4 regions of the Natronosporangium hydrolyticum genome follow, and region 1 is predicted to be linked to each of the others. Evidence: riboswitches for the same ligand, from Rfam matches in the RefSeq annotation. Region 1 holds a riboswitch; each other region holds the start of a gene.
What was found. Region 1 has a riboswitch for cobalamin ahead of JQS43_RS01530 (ABC transporter substrate-binding protein). Riboswitches for the same ligand answer to the same signal wherever they lie in the genome.

Region 1 (7,744 bases):
ACTCGGCGACGTACACCTCGTGTAGGGCCAGCGTGCGGGTGATCCAGGCCGGCCGCTCGACCGCGTGCACCAGCAGGTGGTCGGCGGCGAGGGTGACCGACGCCCCGGCCTGCCGCAGAATGTCGGCGGCTGCCTGGTGCTGCTCGATCGACTCGGTGCGGACGCGTACCTCGGCGGTGGCGTGCTCGGCCAGCACGTCCGAGACCGGCCCGGCGGCGACCCGCCGCCCGTTGGCGATGATCGTGACCGAGTCACAGATCTGCTGCACCTCGCCGAGGATGTGGCTGGAGAGCAGCACCGTCATCCCGTTGGCGGCGAGGTTGCGCAGCAGGTCGCGCATCTCCCGGATCCCGGCCGGGTCGAGCCCGTTCGCGGGCTCGTCGAGGATCAGCAGCTTCGGCTGCTTGAGCAGCGCAGAGGCGACGGCGAGCCGCTGCTTCATGCCGAGCGAGTAGGTCTTGACCCGGTCGCCTTCCCGGCCGGTCAGCCCGACCAGCTCCACCACCTCCGGCACCCGCGACTGCGGGACGTCGCCGGCGGTGGCGAGCAACGAGAGGGTGTCGTGGGCGGTGAAGTTGCCGAAGAAGTTCGGGCTCTCGACGATCGCCCCGACCTCTCGCGCCACCTCGGGCAACGCGCCCGGCACTGGCCGGCCGAGCAGCCGCAGTTCGCCGCCGTCGGCGGCGATCAGGCCCAGCAGGGTACGCAGCGTGGTGGTCTTGCCGGAGCCGTTCGGCCCCAGGAAGCCGTGGACTTCACCGGCCTCGACGGTCATGTCGAACCCGGCCACGGCGTGATGGGCTGAGCCTCGCCAGCGCCGATAGGTCTTCTGCAGGCCGCGTATCTCGATCACGGCGGTCATGAGGGTCCTTCCCGGTGGTGTGGCAACAACGAGGGAAGCATACTCGGTATGCATAACGAGTATGCGTCACCCGTTCAGCCAGCTGCCGCCGACCGGACCGCGGATCAACCGCCGAGCAACAGCACCACCATGGGGGCCGGCAGGACATCAACCTCGTCACCGAAGCGGGTCACCGACCGACTGGTGATCACCCCCGACCACCGGGAGGCGGCGAGCGTCTGGGCGTCCCGCCCGACCGCCGAGTCGGCGTACTTACTCTCGATCGCCACCCCACCCAGCCCCCTCCCCACAAAATCGATCTCAGTGCGGGTGCTGCTGCGGTGGTAGAGCACGGCGTCGTGGTCGGCCGGGTCACCCAACCCCGCAGTATCGGCACTGCGCAGCAGCGCCAACCCGACCTGTTGCTCCGCGAGCTGCGTATGGTCCGGCTCGGTGCCGTACCCCCGGAGGCCGGCCAGCCGCGCCAAGAGCGGATCGACGAAGTACCACTTCGACTGTGCCGACAGCTTCGGCGCAAGCTGGTGCTCAAGATGACACGGCCAGGTCAAGAAGCTCTCTGCGAGATCGGCCAGCCGTTGTCTGACGGTGCCGTGCGCTGAATCCAGGTCCCGCGCCAGGTCCGCCACGTTCACGGGCGACCCGATACCACGAGCGAGGCGGTCCAGCAGGAGAGCTGCCTGCGGGGCGGAGAATCTGGCTCGTTCGATCGCGTCTCCGTACACCACGTCCCACAGCGCATCCACGAGCGGAGCGGCAACGTCCCCGGTCTGGCGCCACGCACGCACCGCCTGGGGAAACCCGCCGACCCGTAGATAGCTCTCCCACAACCGGACCAATTCGGGCAAGAAAGGCAACAACTGGTCGACCTGGGCGCGAGCAATCGGGTCCCGCAGCCCCGCCGCGGGCAGTGCCGTGACCGCCGGAAGGCTCACCCCAGCGGCCGCGACGAAGTCACCGAATCGCATCGGCAACAGCGTCCGGTCGGTACGAGTCACCTCACCGCGTCGACCCGCCAACGCCTTCCGGACCTCGTGCAGTCGCGCGGCAGAAGAGCCGGTCAGCACGACGGTGTCGCGGGCGAATGTCGGATCGTTGTCCCGCAAGTACTTGAGGGCGTTAGGCCAGTCTCCCGACACGCTGCTGATCTCGTCGAGGAACCAGTACCTCGGCTCGATCACCCCACTCAAGAAGGTGTCCGCCGCGCTCGTGATCAAGGTACGGAGGTCGCTGGCCCGCCATCCGTCCACGGGCGCGTGCACGATCCGTCGGGGCTCGACTCCAGCCTCGATGAGATCCGCTATCGCATGCTTGATCTCAGTACTCTTCCCGGCACGACGCGGCCCACGGAGCAGATAGAGCCCGCCAACCTGCAGATCCCGCAACGCGCCCGACCGGTAGCGGAAGGGCGCCGTGGCAGCCTCTTGGAGCTGTAGATCACCCTCGACCCAGCCCGCAGAGCGCCACCACGGGTTGGTAGCGGCCAACTGGAGCTGTATGGATCCAGCCTTCATAAAAAGTATCCTTTTTACGTATGGACCTTTGCAAAAAGTATACATTATTTTCAAGATCACGCGTTTTTGTCCTCCTGGCGCGCTGGGCTAGGGTCAGAGCGGCCGCTACGCAGCGAAGCCGGTGCGACTCCGGCGCTGTCCCGCAACTGTGACGCCCGTCAGGGTGAAGCCAGGTCGCCTGCGGTAGTGGCCGCGGACCAGCGCTCTCGAGGAAGGGCGCCTCGCGACGGGCCGGATCGCTACCTCGGCCTCCCGTCGACAGAGGCCCTGCCTCGACCGACAGGAGGAACGATGCGATTCAAGCCACTACTGGCGCTCTCTGCGACGACCGGGCTGTTGCTAGCCGGCTGTGGAGCTGAATCCGAACCCGACGACTCCCCACCCCCGGAGAACGAGAACTTCCCGATCACTCTGGGTGACCTCACGCTTGACGAACAACCCACCCGTATCATCTCCCTCGCCCCTGCGGTGACCGAGATCCTGTTCGCGATCGACGCCGGCGATCAGGTAGTTGCGGTCGACGAGTTTTCCACCTACCCCCCGGAAGCACCCACAACGGACCTCTCCGGATTTACCCCCAATGTCGAGGCGATCGCGTCCTACGACCCTGACCTCGTCCTGATCTCCTACGACCCAGATGGGCTCAGTGACGGGCTGGATGCGATCGGGGTCCCGACCTACCTCGTCCCAGACGACGAACAGTCCATCGGGGGCATCTTTGAACAGATCACCGATGTCGGACTACTCACCGGCCACATCGACCAGGCGACCGAGCTGGTCGACCGGATGTCCGATGACCTAGCTGAACTGGTGTCTCAAGTGCCGCCCCGCGACGAGCCCCTGACGTATTACTTCGAGATCGATTCCGAGCGGTACACCTACACCTCGCACAGTTGGGTAGGCGAGCTGCTCAGCATGGCTCAGCTGGAGAACATAGCCGACGACGAGGCGGCGGTGACCCAACTCGGGGTGGAGTCGATCGTCGACGCCAACCCCGACCTGATCTTCCTCGCGAACACCGCGTACGGAGTGGACGCGGACGTGGTGACGCAGCGGGATGGTTGGGCAGACATCGAGGCGGTCCAGGCCGGGCAGATCGTCGAACTGGACAGCGACATCGCGTCCCGCTGGGGGCCGCGGATCGTGGACCTGCTGGAGACCGTGGTCGACGCGGTGACCCAGGTGCCGTAGTGCCGCCGCCCGAAGCTGCCCCGGCAACGGCCGGGGCAGCTTCCCCCAACCGACCGCTGCGACTGCTGTGGTGGACCCTGGCCGGGCTCGCCGCCGTGCTGGTCGCGGCGGTCGCCGGGCTCGCCTTCGGCGCCGTCCGGCTACCGCCGGTGGGGGTGGCGCTCGAAGTGCTCAACACCCTCCCCGGCATCTCTGTCGAGTCTGGACTCAACGAGCGGGAAGCCGCCATCGTCACCCAGATCCGGATGCCCCGGGTCGTCCTCGGCCTGCTGGTCGGAGCGATGCTGGCGCTCTCCGGCGGCGCCTACCAGGGGGCGTTCCGCAACCCGTTGGCCGAACCGTACCTGCTCGGGGTCGCCGCCGGCGCCGGCCTCGGCGTCACCATGGTGGTGGCCCTCCGCGGCGCCACCACCACCGGCAATCTGCCGGTCACCGTCCCGCTCGCGGCCTTCGTCGGGGCGCTCGGCGCCGTGGCGTTGACCTACCTGTTAGGGGTGGCCGGAGGGCGGGACCGGTCACCCGCGACCCTGATCCTGGCCGGGGTGGCCGTCTCCGCCTTCCTCGCCGCGCTCCAGACCTATCTGTTGCAGCGCCACATCGACGTGATCCGGGAGGTCTACTCCTGGCTGCTCGGCCGGCTCGCCGGCGCCACCTGGCACGACGTGCGGCTGCTGCTGCCGTACGCGGTGCTGGTGACGATCGTCATCCTGCTGCTGCGCCGGGAGCTCGACGTGCTGTCGGTCGGCGACGACGAGGCCGCCGGGCTCGGGCTGCACCCGCAGGCCACCCGCTACATCCTGCTCGCCGCCGCCTCGCTCGGCACCGCCGCGGCGGTCTCGGTCTCCGGGCTGATCGGCTTCGTCGGGATCATCGTGCCGCACATCGTCCGGCTGCTCGTCGGCTCCTCGTACCGGTTGATCCTGCCGCTGTCGATGCTGTTCGGCGGGGCGTTCCTGGCGCTGGCCGACCTGGCCGCCCGGACCGTGGACGCCCCCCGGGAGATCCCGATCGGGGTGGTGACCGCGTTCCTCGGCGCGCCGTTCTTCATCCTGGTCCTGCGCACCACCCGGCGGGTGTCGGTGTGAGCGCCGCCGCCGTCGACATCGCCGACCTGCGGGTGGCGTTGGAGAAGACGCCGATCCTGCACGGCGTGGACCTTACCGTGGCGGCCGGTGAATGGGTCACCGTGATCGGCCCGAACGGTGCCGGGAAGTCCACACTGTTGCGCGCGATCAGCGGCCTCACCCCGTACACCGGGGCGATCCGGCTCGCCGGCACCGAACTCGGAGCGCTGTCACGCCGCCGGCGGGCCCAGTTGGTCGCCACGGTGGCGCAGAGCCCGGTGGTGCCGCCCGGCATGCAGGTGCTCGACTATGTGCTACTCGGCCGGACCCCGTACATCCCGATGTTGGGCAGCGAATCGGCCACGGATGTGGCCGCTGCCCATGCGGTCCTCGACCGGCTGGACCTGGCCGGTTTCGCCGGCCGGCCGCTGGCCACCCTCTCCGGCGGTGAACGGCAGCGGGTCTTCCTCGCCCGGGCGCTGGCGCAGGAGCCGACGGTGCTGCTGCTCGACGAGCCCACCAGCGCCCTCGACATCGGCCACCAGCAGGATGTCCTGGAGTTAGTGGATGAGCTGCGGCGACGCGACGGGCTCACGGTGGTCGCGACCATGCACGACCTCTCGATCGCAGGGGAGTACGCCGACCGGCTAGTCCTGCTCGCCGAGGGGCTGGTGGCGGCGGACGGGCCACCCGGCTCGGTGCTGACCGAGCAGCTGCTGGCGACGCACTACCGCGCCCGGGTCCGGGTCCTTCCGGGTGAACACGGTCCACTCGTGGTGCCGGTCCGCGTCGCCGGCCCGCCCCCGGGATGATGGCAGGGTGGACCGGTACGCGCGCTGGAACGCGCTGGTGGAGTTGTTGTCGCAGCGCGGGCAGCTGACGGTGGCGGAGGCGGCGGAGGCGCTGCGGGTCTCCGAGGCGACCATCCGCCGGGACTTCGAGCAGCTCGCCGAACAACAGTTGATCACGAGGACCCGGGGTGGGGCAGCGGCCAACGGCGTCGCCTACGACCTGCCGCTGCGCTACAAGACCGCCCGGCACTCCAGTGAGAAACGGCGGATCGGCGAGGCCGCCGCCGCCCTGGTCTCACCCGGCATGGTGGTGGGGTTGAACGGCGGCACCACCACCACCGAGGTCGCCCGGGCGCTCGCGGCACGGCCGGAACTCACCAGCGACCGCGGCGGGGTCCAGCTCACCGTGGTCACCAACGCCCTGAACATCGCCAACGAGCTGCTGGTGGGTTCCCGGATGAAGGTGGTGGTCGCCGGTGGCGTGGTGCGGCCGCAGTCGTACGAGCTGGTGGGACCGCTCGGGGCGGCGCTGCTGGCGGAGGTGAACCTCGACCTGGTGCTGCTCGGCGTCGACGCGATCAACGTCGGGTTGGGTGCCGCCGCCCACCACGAGGGCGAGGCGGCGATGAACCGGCTGATGGTGCAGCGGGCCCGCCGGGTCGCGATCATTGCGGACTCTTCCAAGCTGGACGGGCAGGCGTTCGCCCAGATCTGCGCCACCGATCAGATCGAGACGTTGGTGACCGATGCCGGGGCGGACCCGACGCTGGTGGCCGGGTTCACCGCTGCTGGCCTCCGGGTGGTCACCGCCTGAGCTGGTCACCGCTTGGGCTGGTCACCGCTTGGGCTGGTCACCGTCGGAGCTCGGCGGCGATTCGTCCTCGCCCGCCAGCGCCGACCGCAGCTGCTCCTTCTGCTCCTTGCGCTGCTCCAGCTTGTCGACCAGCCGCATCGAGACCTGATCGCGGTAGCCGCGCAGCAGGAACCACGACAACGGGAACGAGATCAGCAGCGCGAGCAGCAACTTCAGCAGCAGGTCGAGCTGCGGAATCGGGTAGAGCACCAGGAACGCCGCCGCGAACAGCCCGATCCGCCCCAGCGTGTACTTCAACAGTGGGCTCATTGCAGACTCCCTTCCCGGCGAGCCAGCCACCGGATGCCATAGAACCAGTAGACCGCGTACGCGAACGCGGCCGCCGCCGCCCCCACCCCGCTGGAGATCAGCGGTGGCCCGGGGGCCACTCCGGCGATCAGCAGCCCCACCGCCATCGCGACCAGGCCACCGGAGATCACCACCGCCAGCCGGCCCCGCACCGCCTGCCAGGCCCGCAGCTCCTCAATGATGAACAGCCACGCCGGCAGCACCAAGGTCAGCCAGCCGCTCGCCTGGCCGAACTCGCCCCACCCGATCGCCGCGCCGGAGGCATCGACCAGCAGCACCACTGCGAAGCAGGTGATCAGCCCGGCCGCGGTCAACGCCAGCAGGTCGGTCAGCCCGACCACCCGCCCGTCATCGTCGCGGCGGGGGAAACGATCGGACCGGTCAGCCATAACGGCTCGTTAGCCTACGCGAACATCCGGATCCGGTGACGGCCGGTCAACACCGACCGGCTCGACCGGCAGCGTGCGCATGCTCCGCAACCCGGACAGGAACACCGGCAGGAACGCCGAACACATGCCGACCACCGCGACCCCCACCGCGACCCGGGCGCCGAACCGGTCCCCCAGCACGGCGCCGAGCAGCCCACCGACCGGCATCGCCCCCCACACCAGGAACCGGACGGTAGCGTTCATCCGCCCCAGCAGGTGGTCGGGGGTGAGCGCCTGCCGGAAGCTGACCTGGGTCACCTTGTAGATCACCCCGCCGGCGGCGGCGACGGCGCTGGCGGCGGCCGCCAACCACAGCCGCCAGCCCACCTCGGCGAACGGCATCAGCAGCAGGAACGGGGTCCCGAACGCCGTCGACATCCAGATCGCCCGGCCCTGGCCGACCCAGCTGGCGAACCGGCGGGCGAAGACGGCGCCGAGCAGGCCACCGAGGCTGAAGATCGACAGGACCAGCCCGATGGCGCCGGGGCCGATCTCCAGGTCTCGCCGCAGGAAGAAGATCAGCATCGCCGTGTAGAGCGCGAAGAAGAGGTTGAACGTGCCGGTGCACATCACGATCGCTCGTAGCAATGGTTGCCCGAACACGAACCGCAGGCCCTCAGCGATCTCCCGGCGCAGCCGGGCGCCGGGTTGCCGGGCCGGACGCTGCTCACGGCTGCGGATGCGGGCATAGAAGAGCACCGACGCCGCCATCGTCAACGCGTCGACGAACAGCGC
Region 2 (7,744 bases), 2.1 Mb from region 1:
GAACGCTGGTTCCGGTGGCTGCTCGGCGCCGGGCTGGTCGCGGTCGTGGGTTCGTTCCTGTGCTGGCAACTCTCGGCGTCCACGGCGCACGTCATGCCGCTCGGCAACGTGCTCCGCAGCTCGGTGATCTTCGCGCTGCCGTTGCTCTTCGGCGGCCTCGCCGGGGTGATCGGCGAGCGCTCCGGCGTGATCAACATCGCGATCGAGGGCCAGTTCATCATGGGCGCCTTCGCCGCAGCGATGGTGGCCACGCTCGCCGCAAGCGTCTGGGTCGGGATCGCCGCCGCAGCGGCGGCCGGGATGCTGATCGCGGGGCTACTGGCCCTGCTCGCGATCCGGTACCTGGTCGACCAGATCGTGGTCGGGGTGGTGCTGATCGTCTTCGCGCTCGGGTTGACTGGGTTCCTCTTCGAACAGTTGATGGCGCGCGACCCGAGCCGCTACAACCAGCCGGACCGCGTGCCGACCTGGGAGGTGCCGGGGCTGTCGGAGATTCCGCTGCTAGGGCCGGTGCTCTTCCGCGGCAACATCTTCGTCTACCTGGCGCTGGCGCTGGTGGTGCTGCTCTACTTCGGACTGTTCCGGACCCGTTGGGGGCTGCGTACCCGGGCGGTGGGGGAGCACCCAGCCGCGGCCGACACCGTCGGCGTCCGGGTGAACCTGCTGCGCTACCGCAACATGTTGCTGGCCGGGGCGGTCGCCGGGGTGGGCGGGGCCTACTTCACGCTGCTCGCCACCACCAACTTCAACAAGGGCATGACCTCCGGGCTGGGCTTCATCGCCCTGGCCGCGATGATCTTCGGCCGGTGGCACCCGGTCGGGGTGCTGCTCGCCGCGCTCTTCTTCGGCTTCAGTCGCTCGTTGTCGGTCTATCTGGGGACGATCGGCAGCCCGATCCCGAGCCAGTTCCTCAACATGCTGCCCTACATCGCCACCATCATCGCGGTAGCCGGCCTGGTGGGCCACGTCCGGCCGCCGGCCGCCGGCGGTCAACCCTACGTCAAAGGTTGAGGCAATCGGCGTGGACCGCAAGGCCCAGAACGAGTCCGGTTCCCGCTGCTCGTCAACCCAGTGGTCGGCGGCTTCAGCCGCGGGTCCGGTAGGGCCCCGTTGCGTGGCCTACGAGAGCTGCGAGCACAAACGGAGCAGTTGATCACCCGGCGCCGGCCGGGCACCGACCGAGGAGCCAGGTCCGTGCGCCTAGCTCGACGCGGCCCAGTCATCTACCACGCTGCTGGTTGTTCGCTCGCTCTCGTCGCTTGGTGGGTTGAGTGGTGCCAGAATTGCCGGGACTATGGGGATTGACGGGCAGCACGGCTCACCACTCAACCCACCAAGCTGGCCGGTGACCGCTGACCCCACGGAGGTGCGGTTGGGGCGGCGCGGGGGCCTGGCGGCGCGGTGGGTGGCTAGATGGCGCGGTGCGGGGGCCAGGCGCGGTGCGGTGGACAGATGGCGCCAACCGGCGCTGCTCCGTTTGTGCTAGCAGCTCTCGTAGGCAACAACCGGAGGCCCCACCCATTCGTTCACCCGCCAAGATCATCAAGCGGAGTGGCGTGAGCTGCCCAACCTTGACCCAGCTAGCTGGGCCCCGATCACCCTCGTTCGATGAACTCGGCGCGATCGTTGACGTGTGGGAACGGCTCCGCCGGCTCGGGTACGCCGAGGAACTCGCAGAGCCGCGGCCAGCCCTCGCCGGGCTTGTATACCAGCAGCCGCTCGGCCGGCACCTCCGCTTGCACCTGCTGGTTGTGCCGCAGGTACGCGGCGATGGCGTGCTCGCGGTCCTCGGGGCGGCCATCGAAGCAGCGCTCGACCAGCACGCGTCGCCGCATCGCCAACCAGCCCTCACCCAGGTGGTCCCGGACGCCGTCCAGCCAGCCCTGGTAGATGGTGGACCGGAAGCTGTCGTACCACTTCTCCGGATCCCGTACCGTCAGCAGCACCTTGGCCTGCGGGTAGGCGGCGGCGAGCTCCCGCCAGAAGACCGAACCGGGCCAGTCCATGGTCGCGGTGTAGCGGTGGTAGATGCGTTCCCAGTCGAAGTCCGGGTCGTCGAGGGCCTCGGTGAACAGCGCCGCCTGCGCCGGCTCGGCGATCACCTCCAGCATGTGGTGGCAGGAGTAGCCGAGCTGCTCCAGCGCGGCGCGCATGGAGGCGGTTCCGGTGCGGCCCCAGCCGGCACCGATGATCTGAAGGGGCATGTGATCATCTTGCCACGGCGGCGGCCCTCATAGGTCAACCCGGCAGCACCCCGGGCTGCGGCAGGATCAACGGGGTGCCGGCGAGCGGGTCCGGGATCACCGTGCAGGTGACCGAGAAGACCTCTTTGATCAGCTCGGCGGTGACGATCTCGGCGGGCGCGCCCTCGGCGGTGATCTGCCCGTCCCGCATCGCGATCAAATGGTGGGTGTAGCGGCAGGCCATGTTGATGTCGTGCAGCACCAGCACAATGGTCCGGCCCAGCCGCCGGTTCAGCGCCACCAGCAGCTCCAACACCTCGATCTGGTGCGCCAGATCCAGGTAGGTGGTGGGCTCGTCGAGCAGCATGATCTCTGGGTCCTGCGCCAGCGCCAGCGCGATCCACACCCGTTGCCGCTGCCCGCCGGAGAGTTCGTCGATCGGTTGCTCGGAGAGCTGGGCGACCCCGGTTGCCTGCATCGCCGCCGCCACCGCCTGGTCGTCGGCGGTGCTCCACTGCCGGAACCAGCGCTGATGCGGATGCCGGCCCCGGCCGATCAGATCGGCGACGGTGATGCCGTCCGGGGCGATCGGCTGCTGCGGCAGCAGGCCGAGCTGCCGGGCCAGGGTCCGGGCGGGCAGTGTGGAGAGATCCGCGCCGTCGAGCAGCACCCGGCCCGACTGTGGTCGCAGCAGCCGGGCGAGGCCACGCAGCAGGGTGGACTTGCCGCAGCCGTTGGCGCCGACGACGGTGGTGATGCGGCCCTGCGGCAGCGTCACCGAAACGCCGTCGACGACCAGTTTGTCCCGATAACCGAGGCTGAGCTGGTCGGCGGCGAGGCTGGGGACGGGGTGTGACGGGGAGGCGGTGTGCGGCGGGGAGATGGTCATCCGGCGTGTCCTATTCGGTTGGCCCGGGCGAGCAGGTAGAGCAGCATCGGTGCGCCGAGGATCGCGGTGAGCACCCCGACCGGCAGCTCGGTGGGGCTGAACAGCAGTCGGGCGGCCAGGTCCGCGCTGACCACGATCAGCGCGCCGACCGCGGCCGACGCCGCCAGCCCGGTCTGCCGTTCGGCCAGGATCCGTCGGGTGATCTGGGGCGCCACCAGCGCCACGAAGCCGATCGGGCCGGCCGCCGCGGTCGCCATGGCGGCCAGCACGACCGCCACCAGCAACAGCGGGGTCCGACCGCCACCGGCCCGGCCGGAGAGCGTCTGCGCCAGATCGTCCCCGAGCTCGAGCAACCGCAGCTGCCGGGCGAGGATGAGCAGCGTCGGCACCACTACGGCGAGGGTCAGCCCGATGACGGTGACGTGCAGCGTGGTCCGGTTGGCGAGGCTGCCGGTGAGCCAGGCGGCCGCGACCAACGCCCGGTAGATGTCGGCCCGGATCAGCAGCAACGAGATCCCCGATCCGAGCATCGCCGCGACGCCGATGCCGACCAGCACCAGCCGGAAACCATTGAGCCCCCGCTTGTACGCGATGGCGAGGATGAGCGCCGCGGTGAGCAGCGCCCCGGCCAGCGCCCCGACGACGGTCATGAGCCCGCTGCCGCCGAGCACCGTGAGCACGATCAGCGCACCCAGCGCCGCGCCCGAGTTGATGCCGATCACATCGGGGCTGACCAGCGGGTTGCCGGCGATCCGTTGCAGGATCGCGCCGGAGAGGGCGAACGCGGCGCCGACCCCGAGGCCGGTGAGCGCCCGCGGCAACCGGTCGCCGATCACCACGTCCCGTTCGATCAGGGTCCCGCCACCGCCGAGGATGGATACCGCGTCGGTGAAGCTGATCGGGTACTCGCCCAGCGTCAGCGAGCAGGCCGCGATCAACGCGGCCAGGGTCCACGCGGTCGTGCCGAGCAGCAGGGAGCTGCGGCTCAGCCGGAGCGCGACGCCGCCGCGGGGGGAGCGGAGCAGCACCGCGTCCCGGGTCGGTCTGCTCACAGCTGCGGCACCTTCCGGTTGCGGACCAAGTAGAGGAAGAACGGCGCCCCGGCCAGCGCGGTGATGATGCCGACCTGCAGCTGCTGCGGCGCCACCAGCACCCGGCCGAGCACGTCTGCCAGCAGCAGCACGATCGGACCCAGCAGCACACACCACGGCAGTAGCCAGCGGTAGTCCGGTCCGGTGATCATCCGGGCGATATGCGGAATCACCAGTCCGACGAACCCGACCGGCCCGGCGACCGCGGTGGCCGCCCCGGCCAGCAGCACCACCGACAACGCCCCCACCGCTCGTACGGCCATCAGCTTGGTGCCGAGGCTGCTCGCCATGTCGTCGCCGAGCGCGATCGCGTTCAGTGCGCGGCTGATCACCACAGCGGCGACCGCACCGGCCACGATGAACGGGGTGACGATCACCAGGTCGGTACCGCCGGCGCGGGTGAGTGAGCCGACCACCCAGAACCGGAAGTCGTCCAGCGTCGAGGCGTCGAGCAGCGTGATCGCGGTGGTCACGGCCCCGACCAGGGCGGTGAACGCCGCCCCGGCGAGGGCGAGCTTCACCGGGGTGGCGCCACCGTGGCCGAGCGAACCGAGGAAGTAGACGAAGACCGCCGCGACCGCCGCGCCGACGAAGGCGAACCAGATGTAGCCGCTGACCGTGGCGACCCCCAGCAACGCCATCGCCAGCACGACCGCCAGCGCCGAGCCGGCGTTGACCCCCAGGATGCCGGGGCCGGCCAGGGGATTGCGGGTCAGCCCTTGCATCACCGCGCCGGCGATCCCCAGCGCCGCACCGACGAGCAGTCCGGTGACCGTGCGGGGGATCCGGACGTGCCGGACCACCCGGTCGAGGTCGCTCTCAGCGGGCCCGTCGAGGGCGGCGATCACGTCGGCGAACCCCACCGAGAAGTTGCCGACCAGGACGGAGAGGACGCTGACGACCCCGAGGACCAGGGCGGCGACCACCAACCCGGCGCCCCGGCCGAGGCCGCCGCGCAGCAGTACGCGCGGTGCCTGGGCCGGTCGGCGGGGCGGTGGTGGCTGTTGCGGCGCGGTGGTCTCGTCCCGACGAGCCACCGTGGCCTCTGCCACGCGCTGCTGCCCTACTGCTCGGTGAACAGCTCTGGGTGGAGCAGGGCGGCCACCTGTTCGATGCTGTGCGCTGCCCGGACGCCGGCGGACCGGTTGGCGAAAAGGAACGGGTGGACGTTGCCCTCGGCGACCGCGGTCACCCCGGCGAGCGCCGGGTTTTCCATGAGCTTGGCGACGTCCGGCTCCGCGTCGGCGTCGGTCAAGCTGGCGTCGCAGCATGCGCTGGTCAGGATCACATCCGGGTCGCGCTTGATGATTTCTTCGATGTCGATGTTGTTGTTGCGCAGCTCGGTCAGGTCCGCGAACGCGTTCTCGCCGCCGGCGTGTTCGATGATCTGGGTCCCGAAGTCGATCCCGCCGGCCACCCGGAAACCGCCGTCGTCCTGCGGCGAGATGATCGCGACCGTGGGCCGGGGGGCGTCCGCGACCCGCTCCTCGACCGCAGCCACCCGCGCTTCCAGTTCGGCGATGACCTCCTCGGCCCGGTCGGTCACCTCGAAGAGGGTCCCCAGGTCGTGCAGGTCGTCGTAGATCGTCGCCACTCGTACCGTGGCCGGGTCGATCGCCTCGTCGGCGAGCCCGTCTTCGCTGGGGCACAACGGGCTCAGGATCCAACTCTGGATGCCCAGCTCAGCCAGCCGGCCCCGGGTGCCGAAGCTGTTTGGATTGTCTTCGGCGAAGACGCCGTTGAAGCCGGAGAGTACGAAGTCCGGCTCGGTCGCCAGTAGCCCGTCGCGGCTGGGCAGCGAGGGCACATAGTCCGCGGCGGCCTGCGCGTCGGTGTACTCCGGCAGCACCTCGGAGTCGAGGAAGGCGGTCTGGACCAGCCGGTCGCTGATGCCTAGCGCATGGGCGACCTCAATGGCCGGCTGGTATGCCGCGTAGACTCGCTCCGGCGGGCCGTCGACCGCGACCTCGATGCCGCAGTTTTCGAGCAGGACGCGCGCTTCGCCGTCGGTGCCGTCGGCCTCGGCCGCCGAGCAGCCGGTGAGCAGCAGCGCTGCCGCACCCGATAAGGCCGCGCCAGCGCGCAGGGGCCGAGCAGCAAAAGGTTGCAGGGTGCCGATACGGGAGGCCATAAGCCCGCCTTTCCAGGTCCTCGTGGAACGGGTGCTAGCGTGCCGTGGCCGGTCTCCTGGCTAACGGGACCACCTGTGACACCCCTGCCTTCCCAGGACCGCTGGTCCCAGTGGCTCCACCCGCGAGGGCGGAACGGACGTGTCACGTCCCGATCACAGTGGCGAGGGCCGCGCCGGTTTCTTCACCGAACTTCCCGAGCACCACGGCCCGCGAACCATATCAAGGACTCGCCCGTCAGTCGACGCCGAGGAGTGTCACCGCGATGACTGTGCTGATCGCGATGCATGTGCTGATGTTGAGCCCGACCCGCCGGTGTGCGAGCGTGTATCCGCAGACGACGGCCGAGCCTCGCCGGCCAACCGGGATGAGAGGGACCTGTCACCATGAAAGGGTCAGAAGTCGGATCGGCTGGTCGCCCTAGCGTCGTCAACGACAACGGCGCCTGGTGCTGGTTCCAGGACGAGCGGGCGCTCGTCGACGCGGCGACGCAGACCCTGGTCGTCGGTTCGATCGCGGTCGGGGACGGGCCGGGCGGCGAGGCCCGTTCGGGCAACGTCGAGTTGGCCGTGGTTGACCTGCGGACGGGCACCAGCACCATCGTGGTGCTGCATGAGCGGCTGGAGGCCGACGACCACAACGTGCCGGCGCTGTGGCGGCGCAGCGACGGCCGCTGGCTGGCGGTGTATGCCCGGCACAAGACCGACGACCTGACCCGGTGGCGGATCAGCGAGCCCGGCGACCCGACCCGGTGGGGCCCGGAACGCAGCTTCGACTGGAGCGAGTTGACCGGCGGCCGCGGCGTCACCTACTCGAACCTGCATGCGCTGGACGGTCGGCTCTACTGTTTCGTGCGCGCCGTCAACGACGACCCGTGTGCGCTGGTATCCGACGATGAGGGTGCCACCTGGACCTACGCGGGGAAGCTCTTCACCCGGCCGAAGGTCGGTTACGTCAACGGTTACACCCGTTACGTCTCCGACGGCGCCCGGATCGACCTGGTCACCACCGATCACCACCCGCGTGATTTCGATAACTGTGTATATCACGGTTACGTTGCGGGTGGCGCGCTCTACCGCAGCGACGGCAGCGTGGTCGACGAGACGGCGCTGACCGGTGACGCCCCGTCGCAGGAGAAGCTCACCACCGTGCTGGCGGGCAGCTCGCAATGGGGTGGTGAGTGGATGACCCACTGCTGGACCACCGACATCCGGCGCTCGGCCGACGGCACGGTCGCCGCGGTGCTGACCGCCCGGGCCGGCGCCGCGCCGGCTTCGGCGGAGGCCGGGCTCGACAGCTGGCGTCCGGTGCCGGACCTGCGGTTCTTCTACGCCCGGATGTCGCCGAGCGGCGAGTGGGAGGTCCACCAGCTCGCCCACGCCGGCCCCGGGCTGCTGCCGCACGAACAGGACTACACCGGTCTGGCGGCGATCGACCCGTACGACCTGGGCT
Region 3 (7,744 bases), 1.3 Mb from region 1:
TGCCCTCACCGCCGGCGGCCCGGCCACGCTCACCGCGACGGTGACCCGCGACGGCGCCCCGGTCACCGACCTTGAGCCGTACCTGGGGGCCTACGGCCACCTGGTCGCGCTACGCCAGGGCGACCTCGGCTACCTACACGTCCACCCGCACCACGACGACCACACCGCGGCCGGCGGTCACACATCCGACCACGATCACACCGGCGGACCAGAGATCGTCTTCGAGGCGACCGCGCCCACCCCCGGCCGGTACCTGCTCTACCTCGACTTCCAGGTCGACGGTGAGGTCCACACCGCCCACTTCGTCGTCGACGCCCCGTGACCCGCCGCGTCAGCCAGAGGAGCCACCGATGAGCAGCCCTGCGACCGAACGCAGCCCCGGCGCCGACCCGGGCAACGCCCACGTCGACCTGCGGGTCGGCGGCATGACCTGCGCCTCGTGCGCCATGCGGATCGAGAAGAAACTCAACAAGCTCGACGGGGTACGCGCCAGCGTCAACTACGCCACCGAGAAGGCGAGCGTCACCGGGCCGGCCGACCTGGACCCGCAGCAGCTGATCTCGGTGGTCGAGCAGCTCGGCTACACCGCCACGCTGCCTCCCCCGCCCCGGACCGGCGCCGAAACCAGCGACGGCGCTGCGGCAGGCGGCGGCGAGTCGGCCGAAGAGGCCGAGCTGCGGACGCTCCGGTACCGCCTCACCTGGGCCGCCGCGCTGGCGGTGCCGGTGATCGCCATGGCGATGGTGCCGGCGTTCCAGTTCGACTACTGGGGGTTCGCCTCCCTAGTACTCGCCGCCCCGGTCGTGGTCTGGGCCGGTTGGCCATTCCACCGCGCTGCCTGGGCGAACCTCCGGCACGGCGCCGCCACCATGGACACACTCATCTCGGTCGGCACCACCGCCGCGCTGCTCTGGTCGATCGTCGCGCTGTTCTTCGGAACCGCCGGCGAACCCGGTGTCGTCCACCCGTTCTCGCTGACTATCTCCCGCAGCGACGGCCTCGGCCACATCTACCTGGAGGTCGCCGCCGGGGTGATCGCGTTCGTCCTCGCCGGCCGCTACTTCGAGAAGCGTTCGAAACGGCAGGCCGGCGCCGCCCTTCGGGCCCTGCTGGAGCTCGGCGCCAAAGAGGTCGCGGTGCTGCGGGACGGCGTCGAACACCGGGTCGACGTGGCGGAGCTCGCGGTCGGCGACGCCTTCGTCGTCCGCCCCGGCGAGAAGATCGCCACCGACGGCGTGATCGTCTCCGGCACCTCGGCGGTCGACACCTCGATGCTCACCGGCGAGTCGGTGCCGGTCGAGGTGGGCGAAGGCGACCCGGTCACCGGGGCGACCGTCAACGCCGGCGGCCGGCTGGTGGTCCGGGCCACCCGGGTCGGCGCCGACACGCAACTGGCGCAGATGGCCACGCTGGTCGAGCAGGCGCAGTCCGGCAAGGCCGAGGTGCAGCGGCTAGCCGACCGGATCTCGGCGGTCTTCGTGCCGATCGCCATCGCGATCGCGGTCGCCGCGTTGGGCGCCTGGCTCGGGGCCGGCTTCCCGATCAGCGCCGCGTTCACCGCCGCCGTCGCCGTCCTGATCATCGCCTGCCCGTGCGCGCTCGGCCTCGCCACCCCGACCGCGCTGCTGGTCGGCACCGGCCGCGGCGCCCAACTGGGCATCCTGATCAAAGGGCCGGAGGTGCTGGAGTCCACCCGCCGGATCGACACGGTGGTGCTGGACAAGACCGGCACGGTCACCACCGGCGCGATGACGCTGGTCGACGCGGTCCCGGCCCAGGGCACCTCCCGCACCGACCTGCTGCGGCTGGCCGGGGCGCTGGAGGCCGCCTCCGAACACCCGATCGCCCGGGCGGTCGCGCAGGCCGCCGCCGCGGCGGTCGGTCCACTGCCGACCCCGGAGTCGTTCCAGAACATCGAAGGCAACGGGGTACGCGGCGTGGTCGACGGAACCCCCGTGCTGGTCGGCCGGGACACCCTCCTGGCCGACGAAGCCCACCCGCTCGACGCCGAACTACGCCGCGCCAAGCAGGCGGCGCAGGCGGAGGGCAAGACCGTGGTGGTGGCCGGGTGGGGCGGCCACGCCCGGGGTCTGCTGATCGTCGCCGACCAGCTCAAACCCACCAGCGCCGAGGCGGTCAGCCAACTCCGGCGGCTCGGTCTCACCCCGGTGCTGCTCACCGGCGACAACCAGACCGTGGCCACGCAGATCGCCGCCGAGGTGGGGATCGAGCAGGTGATCGCCGAAGTGCTGCCGACCGACAAGGCCGACGTGGTCCGGCGGCTGCAGGCCGAGGGGAAGGTCGTCGCCATGGTCGGCGACGGGATCAACGACGCCCCGGCGTTGGCCCAGGCCGACCTCGGGCTGGCGATGGGCACCGGCACCGATGTCGCGATCGAAGCCGCCGATTTGACGTTGGTCCGCGGCGATCTCCGCGCCGCCGCCGACGCCATCCGGCTCTCCCGCCGCACCCTCGGCACCATCAAGGGCAACCTCTTCTGGGCGTTCGCCTACAACACCGCGGCCATCCCGCTGGCCGCCTTCGGCCTGCTCAACCCGATGATCGCCGGCGCCGCGATGGCGTTCTCCAGCGTCTTCGTGGTCAGCAACAGCCTGCGCCTCCGCACCTTCTCCCCCCAGCGTTGATCATGGACCTAGGTACATGGTCGGGGCTGATTTCTGCCCCAAACCCCATGGTCAACTAGCGGGGGGCACGTCGGGGGCACGTCAGGCTGCAGCCGGCCAACCCGGCGGAGTAACCGAGACTCGCCCGATCGGCTCGACGCAACGCGATGCTCGGCCTATGCCGCAGCCCGGTTGGCTCGCTAACCTTCGAGGTGCACGGGGCACCAGGCGACGGCGTGCCACCGAGAGCTGTGGCGAGCCACCACAGCGTTACGACTAGGGGTGTTGGCATGACTACGATCGACTCAGCCCTCAAGGACGCGATGAGCATCGAGGGCGCCATCGGCGCTGCCATTGTGGACTACACCAGCGGCATGACCCTGGGGGTCGCCGGTGGGTCCGCCGAACTGGACCTGTCGGTAGCAGCCGCCGGCAACACCGATGTCGTCCGCGCGAAGATCCGGGCCCTTGAGATGTTGCGGATGTCCGACGGCATCGAAGACATTCTGATTACTTTGGACACCCAGTACCACCTGATCCGGCCACTCTCCGCCCGCAGCGGGTCCGGCCTCTTCCTCTACCTCGCGCTACACCGCACCCGCGCCAACCTGGGGCTGGCCCGACACCTGCTACGACAGATCGAAGCCTCGATCGAGGTTTAGGGAGGGCGACCGTGCCCGGTCACCACGATGCGGCATCCGCCGCCAACGGCCCGCACACCGAGCTCGCGGCGCTTCGGCAGGCGGTCAATGGCGTGGTCGGCTCGGTCATCACCGGCGTCGACGGCCTGCTCCTCCTCCATGACCTGGCCGACGGCACCGAACCGCACGATCTCGCCGCCCTCGCCGCCGCCACCTTCGGCCTGGGACGGCAGACCGCCCTGGCGCTCCGGCACGGCCCGTTCCGGGAGTCCACCGTTCGCAGCCACCGTGGCTACTTCGCGGTCTACGCGATCAACGACCGGGCGCTGCTGGCGGTGCTCGGTGACAGCACGTTGAACGTTGCCCGGCTCCACCTTGAGGCACGGGAGGCCGCGGGCAGGCTCGCGAGCATGCTCGACGCACACATCGCGAGCCAGCCCCGGCTGTAGGTCGCCGCCTAGCTCCGCACCGCAGCCGCGGCAGCGGTCAGGCGCCGCAGCGACGCTTCGACCTCCGGGTAGCGACGAGTCTTCAACCCGCAGTCAGGATTCACCCACAGCCGCGACGCCGGAACCGCCGCCACCGCCAGCCGCAGCGCCGCCTCGAACTCCTGCTGCGGGGGCACCCTCGGGGAGTGGATATCCCACACCCCGGGGCCGACTCCCCGCGCGTACCCGATCGCCGCCAGATCGTCGAGAACCTCCATCTTCGAGCGGGAAGCCTCGATGCTGGTGACATCGGCGTCCAGCGCGTCGATCGCGTGGATCACCTCACCGAACTCCGAATAGCACAGATGGGTGTGGATCTGGGCGGAGTCATCGACGCCGCTGGTCGCCAACCGGAACGCCGATACCGCCCAGTCTACGTACGCCGGCTGGGAAGACCTGCGCAACGGTAGCAGCTCCCGTAGCGCAGGCTCGTCCACCTGGATCACCGTGATGCCGGCCGCCGCAAGGTCCCGGCACTCGTCCCGCAACGCCAGCGCCACCTGGTCGGCGGTCTCCGCGAGGGGCTGGTCGGTCCGCACGAACGACCAGGCCAGGATCGTGACCGGCCCGGTGAGCATGCCCTTGACCGGCCGATCAGTGAGCGACTGGGCGAAGCTGGACCACTCGACGGTCATCGGCGCCGGCCGGGCCACATCGCCGTAGATGATCGGCGGCCGGACACAGCGCGACCCGTACGACTGCACCCAGCCATGCTCGGTAGCGGCGAACCCGGCCAACTGCTCGCCGAAGTACTGCACCATGTCGTTGCGCTCCGGCTCGCCGTGCACCAGGACATCCAGGCCCAGGCGCTCCTGCAGCCGGATCACCTGCTCGATCTCGGCCCGCATCCGCTCGGCGTAGCTGGCGTCGTCAAGTTTGCCGGCCCGGTGGGCAGCCCGAGCCTTCCGCAGCTCCGGCGTCTGCGGGAACGAGCCGATGGTGGTGGTGGGTAGCGGCGGTAGCTGCAGTCGCGCCTGCTGAGCTGCGGCCCGGTCGGCGTAGGCACCGCGCTGCCGATCCGCCGGCTGCAGCGTGGCCAGCCGGGCCCGTACCCCGTCGTTGCGCCACTGCTCGGGTGACGGTGGCAGCGGAGCCGGCAGCTGCCCCACGCCCTCGGCCAGGGCTTGGCCGAGCTGCACCACCTCGTCGACCTTCTGCCGGGCGAACGCCAACCGCTCCCGCAGCTGCGGGTCGAGGCCCTGCTCCGCCGAGACATCCACCGGTACGTGCAGCAGCGAACACGAGGTCGAGACCGCGACCTGGTCGGCGATCGCGGCGACCGTGGCCGCGGTCGCCGCCGCCGCCCGCAGGTCGGTACGCCACACGTTGTGCCCGTCGACCAGGCCAGCCACGATCGTCGTACCCGGGCGGGGTGCCGCGGCGGCGAGTTGGTCCACTGTGGCTCGCCCGGCGATCAGATCCAGGCCCAGCGCCTCGATCGAGGTGTCGAGCAACGCCGGTAGGGCATCGTCGAGCTGCCCGAAGTAGGTCGCGACGAAGATCTTCGGCCGTCGGGACAGACCCGCGAGCCTGGTGTAAGCCCGGTGCAGCGCCACGATCTCGGCAGCGCTGCGGTCGGCGACGTATCCCGGCTCGTCGAGCTGCACCCACGCCACGCCCGCGTCGGCGAGCGCTGCCAGGATCTCTGCGTACACCTCGACCAGGTCGTCGAGCCGGTCGAACGGGTTGGACCCGGGCACCGCCGGCTTGGCCAGGAGCAGGAAGGTAGCCGGACCGATCAGCGCCGGCCGGGTCGGGATCTCCAGCGCGGCCGCTTCGGCGTACTCGCGCAGCGCTTTGGCGGGGTCGGGGGTGAAGACCGTCTCCGGGCCGATCTCCGGGACCAGATAGTGATAGTTGGTAGCGAACCACTTGGTGAGTTCCAACGCCGGCTCGGCGTCGACGCCCCGGGCCATCGCAAAGTAGGTGTCCAGGTCGGACAAGCCCAGTCGGCGGAAGCGTTCCGGGATCGCCCCGACCGCGACGGCGGTGTCGAGCATGTGGTCGTAGTAGGAGAATGTGTTCGACGGGATCGAATCGAGTCCAGCGGCGGCCAACGCCTGCCACACGTCGGCGCGCAGCGACGCGCCTGTCCTTTCCAAGGCGTCGGCGTCGATGCTGCCCGCCCAGTATGCCTCGACCGCCTGCTTCAGCTCGCGGTTCGGGCCGATCCGCGGATAGCCGAGCACGGTGCTCTGGCCGAATGGGTTGCTCACAGCCGTTCCTTCCCTCGAAGTGCCCGGCGGACCCTCACGAAGGCGAGGGGGAAGGAGGGTACGGCGAGGTACCAGCGCTTCCGCCCTGGCCGTCCCGAGAGGCCGTCGGCGGCGCACACCGGTTGGTGCACGCGGTGCGGGCAGGTCTTCGGACTCGCGGGCGTGACCACTGATGGTCGCCTACTGGCCGTCGCTTCCCAGACCCAGGGGCCCAGTGCGTCTGACGGCGGTCGTTCCCGCTCACCGCTGCGGGGCAGTCCCGGATTTGCACCGGGTTCCCTCTTACGACGCCCCGCTGTCACAGCCGGGGCGAACCAGCACTGTCAGCCATCCTACAACGCCCCGGGCGCCGCCCCGGGGGTCCTGAGCGCCCGGGGCGGCTGTGACCTGGCCTTCTGCGGGCTAGAAATCGTCGTCGAAGCTGACCGACCCGGTGACGCCCACCTGGTAGGCCGAGACCCGACGTTCGAAGAAGTTGGACAGTTCCTGAACGTCCTGCAGCTCCATGAAGGCGAATGGGTTTCCACTGCCGTAGACCGGCTCGATGCCGAGGGCGGCCAACCGCCGGTCGGCCACGTGCTGGAGATACTCCCGCATGTCGGCCAACGACAGCCCGGAGACTCCCTGTTCGAGCAGGTCCGCCGCGAACTGGACCTCGCACTCCACCGCCTCGGACAGCATCTCGGTCACCCGGCGGCGCAGCTCGTCGTCGAACAGGTCCGGCTCCTCGGCCCGTACCGTGTCGACCACGTCGAAGGCGAAGGCCATGTGCATCGACTCGTCGCGGAAGACCCAGTTGGTGCCGGACGCCAGACCGTGCAGCATGCCCCGGGAGCGAAGGAAATAGACGTAGGCGAAGGCCCCATAGAAGAAGAGCCCTTCGATACAGGCCGCGAAGCAGATCAGGTTCAGCAGGAACGCTCGTCGATCTTCTCGGGTCCGCAACTCTCGAAGCTCGAAGACCGAGTCGATCCACTTAAAACAGAACTCTGCCTTGCGCGCGATCGACGGAATGTTCTCCACCGCCGCGAACGCCTCGAAGCGCTCCTGCTCATTGGGGACATAGGTGTCGAGGAGGTTTAGATAGAACTGGACATGCACCGCCTCCTCGAACAGCTGCCGGGAGAGGTACAGCCGCCCTTCCGGCGAGTTGATGTGCTGATACAGGTTCAGCACCAGGTTGTTCGCCACGATGGTGTCGCCGGTGGCGAAGAACGCCACCAGCCTGCTCACCAGATGCCGCTCAGCCGGCGACAGCTTCGCCAGGTCGGCGAGGTCGGAGTGCAGATCGACCTCCTCGACGGTCCAGGTGTTCTTGATCGCGTCCTTGAACCGGTCGAAGAAGTGCGGATACCGCATCGGACGCAGAGTCAGGTCCATCCCCGGATCGAGGAGCAGCTGCCGGTCGGCGGTACGAGGTTCCGGGATCGTGGTCACTGGCACGCCTCACAGGTCTCGGGGTTCTCCAGGGAGCAGGCTTCCGCGTCCGTCGCATCCGCCGGCCCATTCGCTGCCACCGGCTCGACGGAGACCGTGGCCTGCTGGATCCGGGTCGCGGGCCGGGAACGCAGATAATAAGTGGTCTTCAGCCCGGACTTCCAGGCGTAGAGGTACATCGAGGAGAGCTTCCCGATCGTCGGCGCGCTCAGAAACAGATTCAACGACTGTGACTGATCCACATACGGCCCCCGGGCCGCCGCCAGGTCGATCAATGCCCGCTGGGGCAGCTCCCACGCCGTCCGGAACAACTCCCGCACTTCGGCCGGCACCTCGGC
Region 4 (7,744 bases), 1.3 Mb from region 1:
GGCCGAGTCCGACCGGCCGCCACCGCGGGTTCGAGGCCGCCGCCTGCTCGGACGGGTAGTAGTTGATGTCGATCACCCGGTCCAGGAACACCACCGCGGTCCGCACCGTCGCCCGCAGCTTCTCCCAGTCGACCCCGTCGGCGGTGACGTGGGCGCCCAGATTGATCGAGCCGAGGTTACAGACCGCGGTCTCGCGGTCGGAGTTGACCTGCAGGATCTCGGTACACAGGTTCGAGAGGTGGATAGTGTCGCCGGTGGAACCAGTCTGATTGGACAGCCGGTTCGACGGGTCTTTGAAGGTCATCCAGCCGTTTCCGGTCTGGGCCAACGTCCGCATCATCCGCCCGAACAGATCCCGCGCCCGGACCGTACGCACCGCGCTCTTCTCCGCGACCCGGTACGCGTCATCGAACTCCTCACCCCACAGATCCGGCAGCTCCGGCGCGTCGGATGGGTCGATCAGCGACCACTGTTCATCGGCCTCGACCCGACGCATGAACTCATCCGGGATCCAGTTGGCCAGGTTGAGGTTATGGGTACGCCGGGCGTCCTCCCCGGTGTTGTCCCGCAGCTCCAGAAACTCCTCGATGTCCGGATGCCACGGCTCCAGGTAGACGCAGGCGGCGCCCTTGCGCCGGCCACCCTGGTTTACCGCTGCCACGCTGGCGTCCAGCGTCTTCAGGAACGGGACGATACCGTTCGAGGCGCCGTTGGTCCCCCGGATCAGGGCGCCCCGGCCCCGCACCCGCGACCAGGCGATGCCGATCCCGCCGGCGAACTTCGACAACCGCGCGACCTGCTGGTAACGATCGTAGATCGAATCCAGCTCGTCGCGCGGGGAATCAACCAGGAAACACGAGGACATCTGGGTATGCCGGGTCCCGGAGTTGAACAACGTCGGCGAACTCGGCAGGTACGCCAATGAGGACATCAGCCGGTAGAAGCCGATCGCCTCATCGGGGCGGGTCGACAATCCGCAGGCCACCCGCAGCAGCCAGTACTGCGGAGTCTCCACCACCAGCCGCGACCGCGGATGCCGCAGCAGATACCGGTCCGCCACCGTTCGTAGCCCGAAGTATTCGAACCGTAGATCCCCCGCGGGGTCTATCGCGTCGTCGAGCATATCGGCGTGCCGCGCCACGAACGCCGCCGTATCGTCGCCGATCAGCCCCTCGGCATGGCCGGTGGCGATGGAGTCGCTAAAGCTGCCGATCTCCTGCCCCCGGACCTCCTCGGCGACCTGGGCCGCCAGCAGCCGCGCCGCCAGCCGCGAATACTGCGGCTCCTCGCCGATCAACCCGGCCGCCGTCTGGATCGCCAATCTGTCCCGCTCGGCGATGCCCGCGCCAGCAGGGAGGCCGCTGATCGTCTTGGTGGCGACCCGTTGGGCGTCCACGTCGTCCAGATCGCCCACCCACCGTTGCCACTCACGGACCATCGCCTCGACATCCGCTACCTCATCGGATGTCGCTCTCGCCTGGGTCACCGTCACCCGCTCCTCCTCGTCTACCTCGGCCGATGGCCGTCGAACGCGCAGGAGGACGCCGCCGGCCGCGCTGCCGCTGGGCCCGGCTTGCTGGCGTCGGCCGTCCCGCGCGGCCTCCGACCGCCGCACACGGACTCGCGTACGGCGCACTGGCAGGTCTTCGGACTCGTGGGCGCGCTGCTCGCTCCTACTAGCCGTCGCTTCCCAGGTCGTCGAACCCAGTGCGTCGATGACGGCGGTCGTTCCCACTCACCGCTGCGGGGCAGTCCCGGACTCCCACCGGGTTCCCTCTTACCTCGACCCTCCCGCGGAGACGGCCGAACCAGCTGCGGCCAACACAATATATGGGGATCATGCCCCACGTCCACCACCAGATGATGTGTCGTCGTGTGGTCACCACCACGGTCGGCGTACCCCCGCGGAACCCGGGCCGGCGGCCGTGGTGCGTAGCCGTCGGCACCCGTGGGTCAGTAGACTCTCGGACTCTCGCAGTTCGCGTACCACTCGCACCGAGGTTGCCAAGGAGGTGGCTCACCATGCCGCGACCGCGGGCCGCAGCTGACACTCCCCGGGTCACCACCCGGAGCGCCCGCTTCCAGCAGTGGGAGGCGCTGCTGACCAACCGGGGCAAGCGGCAACGCAGCGGCGCGTTCCTGGTCCAGGGGGTACGGCCGATCACCATGGCGCTCCAGCACGGGTGGCAGATCCGCGAACTGCTGTACAACGCCGATGTCCGCCTGTCGGCCTGGGCACACGACACCCGCGCGACGGTGTCCGCGACCACAGTGGCGGTCGCCGGCGAGCTGATGCTCGAGCTGGGCGGCAAGACCGACGCCGCGCCCGAGTTGCTCGCGGTGGTGGCGCTGCCCGACGACGACCTCGCCCGCATCCCGACCAGCTCGGAGATGCTGGTGGTGCTGTTTGACCGGCCCACCAGTCCGGGCAACATCGGGGCGGTGATCCGAACCGCGGACGCGTTCGGCGCCAGCGGTGTCATCATCACCGGCCACGCCGCCGATGTCTACGACCCCCAGTCGGTCCGGGCCAGCACCGGATCGCTCTTCGCCGTGCCGGCGGTCCGGGTGGCCTCCCCCCGCCTGGTGCACGAATGGGTCGCGGCGATCCGCGCCGACGGCGTCGACCTGCGACTGGTCGGGACGGACGAGCACGGTGAGCTGCCGGCCGCCCGGTACGACTTCACCCGGCCGACCATGGTGCTGGTCGGCAATGAGACGACCGGGCTCAGCGCCGGCTGGCGGGAGGCCTGCGACATCTCGCTCCGGATCCCGATGGTCGGCGCCGCCAGTTCACTCAACGCCGCCACCGCGGCCTCGGTCATGCTCTACGAAGCCGCGCGACAGCGGTCACCGCAGTAGCCGCCCCGGGCACTGCCGGCCAGACCTGCTACCCAGTCGCCGGCGAAACCGTGTAGCGGGCGGCGATCGCGGCGGCCCGGTCCCGCAGCTCGGAGCGCAACCATTGTGGGGTCAGGGCCTCCGCGCCCGTGGCGAGCTGCCACAGCGCCCATCGCGCGTGTCGGGCGTCCTGGAAGGTCACTTCCAGCCGCAGCCAGCCATCTGGGTCGGTCGCCTCGGCGGCGACGGTTAGCGCGGTGGCGACCAGCTCCGCTCGCCGTGCCGGATCCAGCCGCACCAGCACAGCGACCTGGTCACCGCCGGCCCGAAACCGGGTGCTGCGTTCTCGCCATATCTGATCAAGTTCGACCCGGTCCGGCCGCTGGGCGGGTTCGGAGAGCGCCGTTGCGGAGAAGATTCGCGACAACCGGTAGGTACGGTCCGCGCCGGCTCTCGTGGCCAACAGGTAGCCGTGGCCGCGTACGGTGACCAGGCCCACCGGGTCCACCGTACGCCACTGTGGAGTTTTGCCGGCGGCCGCGTAGTGGATGCGTAGCTTGTGCCCGGCGAGCACTGCCCGACGGACCTCGACCATGGCGGTGTCGGGCACCTCCTCCGGGTCCAGCCGGCGGGAGAGGAGGTCGGTCTCCGGGTCGATGAGCAATCGTTCGGCGGCGCCGGCCGCGGCGGTTCGATACGTTTCGGGCAGCGCGTCGACCACCTTGAGCATGGCCGAAGCGAGCGCCGAGCCCAGACCGAACGCCTGCGCGCCGCGGCGCGCCCCGGCGACCAGCAGCGCGAGCGCCTCCTCCTCGGTCAGGCCGGTGAGGTCGGTCCGAAAGTCGGGCAACAGCGCGAATCCGCCACGCCGGCCGCGTTCGGCATAGACCGGGACGCCGGCGGCGGAGAGCGCCTCGATGTCCCGCGACACGGTGCGGGTGGAGACCTCCAGCTCCCGGGCGAGCGCCGTCGCGGTCAGCCGACCGCGCTGGCGCAGCAGCAACACTATCGACACCAACCGATCGGCTCGCACCGCGAAATTGTATCGGGATACACGACAGGAGGTGTCGTGATTTGTTGGCAGGCTTACCGCCATGACGACAAAGATGGCAGCCACCGAGCCGGTAGACGGACGTAATGGCAACGAATCGAAGGAAGCTGACCTGACGGTGGCGCGGACGGCGGTCAACCCGTGGCCGTGGTCGAAGGAGCTGGGTTACCACCAGGGCGAGCTCGTCGCCGGGCACACCCGCACCCTCTACTGCGCCGGGCAGACCGCCATGAGCGGCGACGGCGAGCCACAGCACGCCGGTGACCTGGCGGCGCAGTTGGCGCTGACCCTCGACAACCTGGAGGCGGTGCTCGACGAAGCCGGGATGTCCCTCGCCAACCTCGTCCGGCTCAACGTCTACACCACCGACGTCGACCTGCTCTTCCAGCACTACGGCGTGCTGGCGGGGCGGTTGGGCGCCGCCGGGGTGGCACCCGCCACCACGATGCTCGGGGTGAACCGGTTGGCGATCCCCACCCTGCTGGTCGAGGTGGAGGGCACCGCGGTCGCCTGACGCCGCCTCGCGGCCGCACCCACCTGCGGCAGGCCCGGCCGGGGCAGGGTCGAGCAGCTGCGCCCGTGTGACGCAGGCTGGCGCCCTTCCCGGCCGGCGCCGCGCCCACTACGGTGACCAGATGTCCGATCTCGTGTACCCACCGGTCATCGCGCTGGCTCGAACCATGTTCCGGCTCCTGGACCTACGCATCACCATCGAGGGCGCGGAGCACATCCCGGCCACCGGCGGGGCCGTGCTGGCCAGCAACCACGTCAGCTACCTTGACTTCATCTTCTGCGGGTTGGCGGCTCGGCCGTCCCGGCGGCTGGTGCGCTTCATGGCCAAGCAGGAGATCTTCGCGCACCGGATCGGCGGGCCGCTGATGCGCGGGATGCATCACATTCCGGTCGACCGGGAGGCGGGGCTCAGCTCCTACCGGGCGGCGTTGGCGGCGCTCACCGCCGGGGAGGTGGTGGGTGTGTTCCCGGAGGCCACGATCAGCCAGTCGTTCACGGTAAAGGAGCACAAGAGCGGCGCCAGCCGGATGGCAGCGTCGGCCGGGGTGCCGCTGGTGCCGATGGCGGTGTGGGGCACGCAGCGGCTGTGGACCAAGGGGCGGCCACGGACCCTCACCCGCCGGCATACGCCGATCTCGATCGTGGTCGGTGAACCGCTGCGCCCGGCTCGACGGGACAACCAGACCGAGGTCGGCGCGGAGTTGCATAACCGGATGTCGGCGCTGCTGGACCGGGCCCAACGCGACTACCCGGACTCACCGGCCGGCCCCGACGACCGCTGGTGGCTGCCCGCGCATCTAGGCGGGACTGCGCCTGCCCCATCGGAGCTGGCCGGTGAGGAAGAAGGGGCTTGACCAGGCCGGGAAACTACGGGACCGTAGGTTACGGTACCGTAGCTAGAAACCGGCGCGGAAGGAAACCATGTGACGATGACTGAACCCACCGACACCATCGCGTTGCTGCACGAGCTTGAGCCGGTCGTGGAGACCAACCTCAACCGGCACCTGTCGACAGCCAAAGAGTGGTTCCCTCACGAGTACGTGCCGTGGAGCCAGGGGACCGACTTCGATGGCGTACTCGGTGGGCAGGCGTGGGATCCGAGCCAGTCCACGCTGCCAGAGGTCGCCCGTACCTCGTTGATCGTCAACCTGCTGACCGAGGACAACCTGCCCAGCTACCACCATGAGATCGCCACCATCTTCGGTCGCGACGGGGCGTGGGGCACCTGGGTGCACCGGTGGACCGCCGAGGAGGGCAGGCACGGGATCGCCATCCGCGACTACCTGCACGCCACCCGGGCGGTGGACCCGGTCGCGCTGGAGCAGGCCCGGATGGCGCACATGGCGGAGGGTTTCGCCAACGACAACGGCGGCGTCATCGAATCGGTGGCGTACGTGTCCTTCCAGGAGCTGGCGACCCGAGTGGCGCACCGCAACACCGGTCGGATCAGCGGCGACCCGATCTGTGACCAGATGCTGGCGAAGATCGCCGCCGACGAGAACCTGCACATGCTGTTCTACCGCAATCTGCTGGGCGCGGCGTTCGACCTGGCCCCCAACGCCGCGATGCAGGCGGTCAACCAGGTGGTGGCCGGGTTCCAGATGCCCGGCCACACGATCGAGAACTTCGGCCGCAAATCGGCCCAGATCGCCATGGCCGGGATCTACGACCTGCGCCTACACCATGACGAGGTGGTCACGCCGATCCTGCGGCAACTGAGAATCTTCGAACGCGACGGGCTGTCCGCGGCCGGGGAGAAGGCCCGGGAAGAGCTGGCGGACTTCGTCGCCCAACTCGACCAGACCGCTGACCGGTTCGTGGAACGCCGGGAGACCACCCGTGCCCGCAACGCCGCCCGCGGCACCGCCACGCCGGCCCTCTGACCGACCGCACCTCGTCGACCCCGGCGGCGGGCGCCTTTCAATCGTCGAGATTGGCGCCGAGTTCGCAGAGCTTGGCTTCCGTCCCTAGCGCGTCAAGCTGGGCTCTGAGGTCGGCGACGCGCTGCTCGGCCTGGCTGATGAGCTGGTCGGCGAGGCGACCCCAGTCGTCGTACCCAGGATCGGGCGGGAGGTCGGCGAACAGGTCGGCGATCTCCCGCACGGTCAGTCCGACGCGCTTCGCGAGCTTGGCGACCTGGATGCGGCAGGCCGCAGACTCATCGAACCGGCGCTGGTTGCCGTTGGTGCGCACCGCGTTGACTACGCCGTGCTTCTCGTAGAACCGCACCGCAGACGGCGCGACACCGCTCTCGGTAGCGACCTCGCCGACCGTGAACCCCTCGACGGTGGTCACGGCCCCGTACGCCGGTGGTGATGTGGTAAGCGCCATAGATCGTTACGCTACGCCAGCGCCGCCTTGACTTCAACATAGGTTCAACCTTCAGCGTGGGGGCATGCCCCGCATGGACCCGCGCGAAAGGAACCTATGACAACGCGATCCGACACCCCGGCCGTACAGACCCGCGGACTGGTCAAGAGATTCGGTGAGACGACCGCCGTCGACGGCGTCGACCTCACCATCTCCCGCGGCGGGATCTACGGGGTCCTCGGCCCCAACGGCGCCGGAAAGACCACCGCGATCCGGATGTTGGCCACCCTGCTGCGGCCCGACGGCGGCGAGGCCAGCGTCCTGGGTCACGACGTCTACACCGAGTCCAAGACCATCCGCGACAAGATCGCGCTGACCGGCCAGTTCGCCTCGCTGGATGAGGACCTGACCGGCATCGAGAACCTCATCCTGCTGGGGCGCCTGCTCGGCCACCGCCCCAAAGCGGCCCGCTCGCGAGGGCTGGAGCTGCTGGATGCCTTCGGACTGACCGACGCCGCGAGCCGCCAGGTGAAGAAGTACTCCGGGGGCATGCGCCGCCGCCTCGACATCGCCGGCTCGCTGATCGTGACCCCCGAACTGATGTTTCTGGACGAGCCGACCACCGGCATCGACCCGCGCAGCCGGAACCAGGTCTGGGACATCATCCGCACGCTGGTCGACGGCGGCACCACGATCCTGCTGACCACCCAGTACCTCGAAGAGGCCGACCAGTTGGCCAATCGGATCGCCGTCATCGACCACGGCAAGGTCATCGCCGAGGGCACTCCTGGTCAGCTGAAGGCCCAGGTCGGCTCCGGCGCCCTACGGGTACGAGTGGGCGACCCAACCCGCCGCGAGGAGGCCGCCGAGCTCCTGGGCCGAGCCTGCGGCGTCGAGGTCACCCGGGAGACCGACCTAGCCGCCGTCACCATCCAGCTGGATCACAGCGACCGGGCCGCGGAGGCGCTGCGCGCGCTGCAGGACGCCGCCATCGACGTGGCGGCATTCGGCTACGGGCAGCCAAGCCTG

Region 2: linked by a shared signal. The riboswitch ahead of JQS43_RS10780 (ABC transporter substrate-binding protein) and the one ahead of JQS43_RS01530 (ABC transporter substrate-binding protein) in region 1 are both predicted to bind cobalamin.
Region 3: linked by a shared signal. The riboswitch ahead of metE (5-methyltetrahydropteroyltriglutamate--homocysteine S-methyltransferase) and the one ahead of JQS43_RS01530 (ABC transporter substrate-binding protein) in region 1 are both predicted to bind cobalamin.
Region 4: linked by a shared signal. The riboswitch ahead of JQS43_RS21190 (ribonucleoside-diphosphate reductase subunit alpha) and the one ahead of JQS43_RS01530 (ABC transporter substrate-binding protein) in region 1 are both predicted to bind cobalamin.

The regions. Positions count from the first base shown of each region.
Region 1 covers NZ_CP070499.1:309,692-317,435, reverse strand. The annotation lists gene JQS43_RS01540 (ATP-binding cassette domain-containing protein) at 1-862, opposite strand, end outside; gene JQS43_RS01535 (ATP-binding protein) at 967-2,373, opposite strand; cobalamin riboswitch at 2,423-2,573, shown strand; gene JQS43_RS01530 (ABC transporter substrate-binding protein) at 2,665-3,564, shown strand; gene JQS43_RS01525 (FecCD family ABC transporter permease) at 3,621-4,649, shown strand; gene JQS43_RS01520 (ABC transporter ATP-binding protein) at 4,646-5,440, shown strand; gene JQS43_RS01515 (DeoR/GlpR family DNA-binding transcription regulator) at 5,448-6,233, shown strand; gene JQS43_RS01510 (DUF4229 domain-containing protein) at 6,255-6,542, opposite strand; gene JQS43_RS01505 (hypothetical protein) at 6,539-6,970, opposite strand; gene JQS43_RS01500 (MFS transporter) at 6,980-7,744, opposite strand, start outside.
Region 2 covers NZ_CP070499.1:2,432,112-2,439,855, forward strand. The annotation lists gene JQS43_RS10755 (ABC transporter permease) at 1-1,011, shown strand, start outside; gene JQS43_RS10760 (sulfotransferase family protein) at 1,596-2,204, opposite strand; gene JQS43_RS10765 (ABC transporter ATP-binding protein) at 2,239-3,072, opposite strand; gene JQS43_RS10770 (FecCD family ABC transporter permease) at 3,069-4,124, opposite strand; gene JQS43_RS10775 (FecCD family ABC transporter permease) at 4,121-5,215, opposite strand; gene JQS43_RS10780 (ABC transporter substrate-binding protein) at 5,227-6,294, opposite strand; cobalamin riboswitch at 6,324-6,515, opposite strand; gene JQS43_RS10785 (BNR-4 repeat-containing protein) at 6,679-7,744, shown strand, end outside.
Region 3 covers NZ_CP070499.1:4,728,902-4,736,645, forward strand. The annotation lists gene JQS43_RS21160 (hypothetical protein) at 1-322, shown strand, start outside; gene JQS43_RS21165 (heavy metal translocating P-type ATPase) at 351-2,645, shown strand; gene JQS43_RS21170 (hypothetical protein) at 2,915-3,286, shown strand; gene JQS43_RS21175 (roadblock/LC7 domain-containing protein) at 3,298-3,714, shown strand; gene metE (5-methyltetrahydropteroyltriglutamate--homocysteine S-methyltransferase) at 3,723-5,969, opposite strand; cobalamin riboswitch at 6,092-6,303, opposite strand; gene JQS43_RS21185 (ribonucleotide-diphosphate reductase subunit beta) at 6,372-7,349, opposite strand; gene JQS43_RS21190 (ribonucleoside-diphosphate reductase subunit alpha) at 7,403-7,744, opposite strand, start outside.
Region 4 covers NZ_CP070499.1:4,737,140-4,744,883, forward strand. The annotation lists gene JQS43_RS21190 (ribonucleoside-diphosphate reductase subunit alpha) at 1-1,615, opposite strand, end outside; cobalamin riboswitch at 1,622-1,828, opposite strand; gene JQS43_RS21195 (TrmH family RNA methyltransferase) at 2,023-2,862, shown strand; gene JQS43_RS21200 (helix-turn-helix transcriptional regulator) at 2,891-3,874, opposite strand; gene JQS43_RS21205 (RidA family protein) at 3,936-4,406, shown strand; gene JQS43_RS21210 (lysophospholipid acyltransferase family protein) at 4,528-5,259, shown strand; gene JQS43_RS21215 (acyl-ACP desaturase) at 5,335-6,288, shown strand; gene JQS43_RS21220 (MerR family transcriptional regulator) at 6,326-6,700, opposite strand; gene JQS43_RS21225 (ATP-binding cassette domain-containing protein) at 6,833-7,744, shown strand, end outside.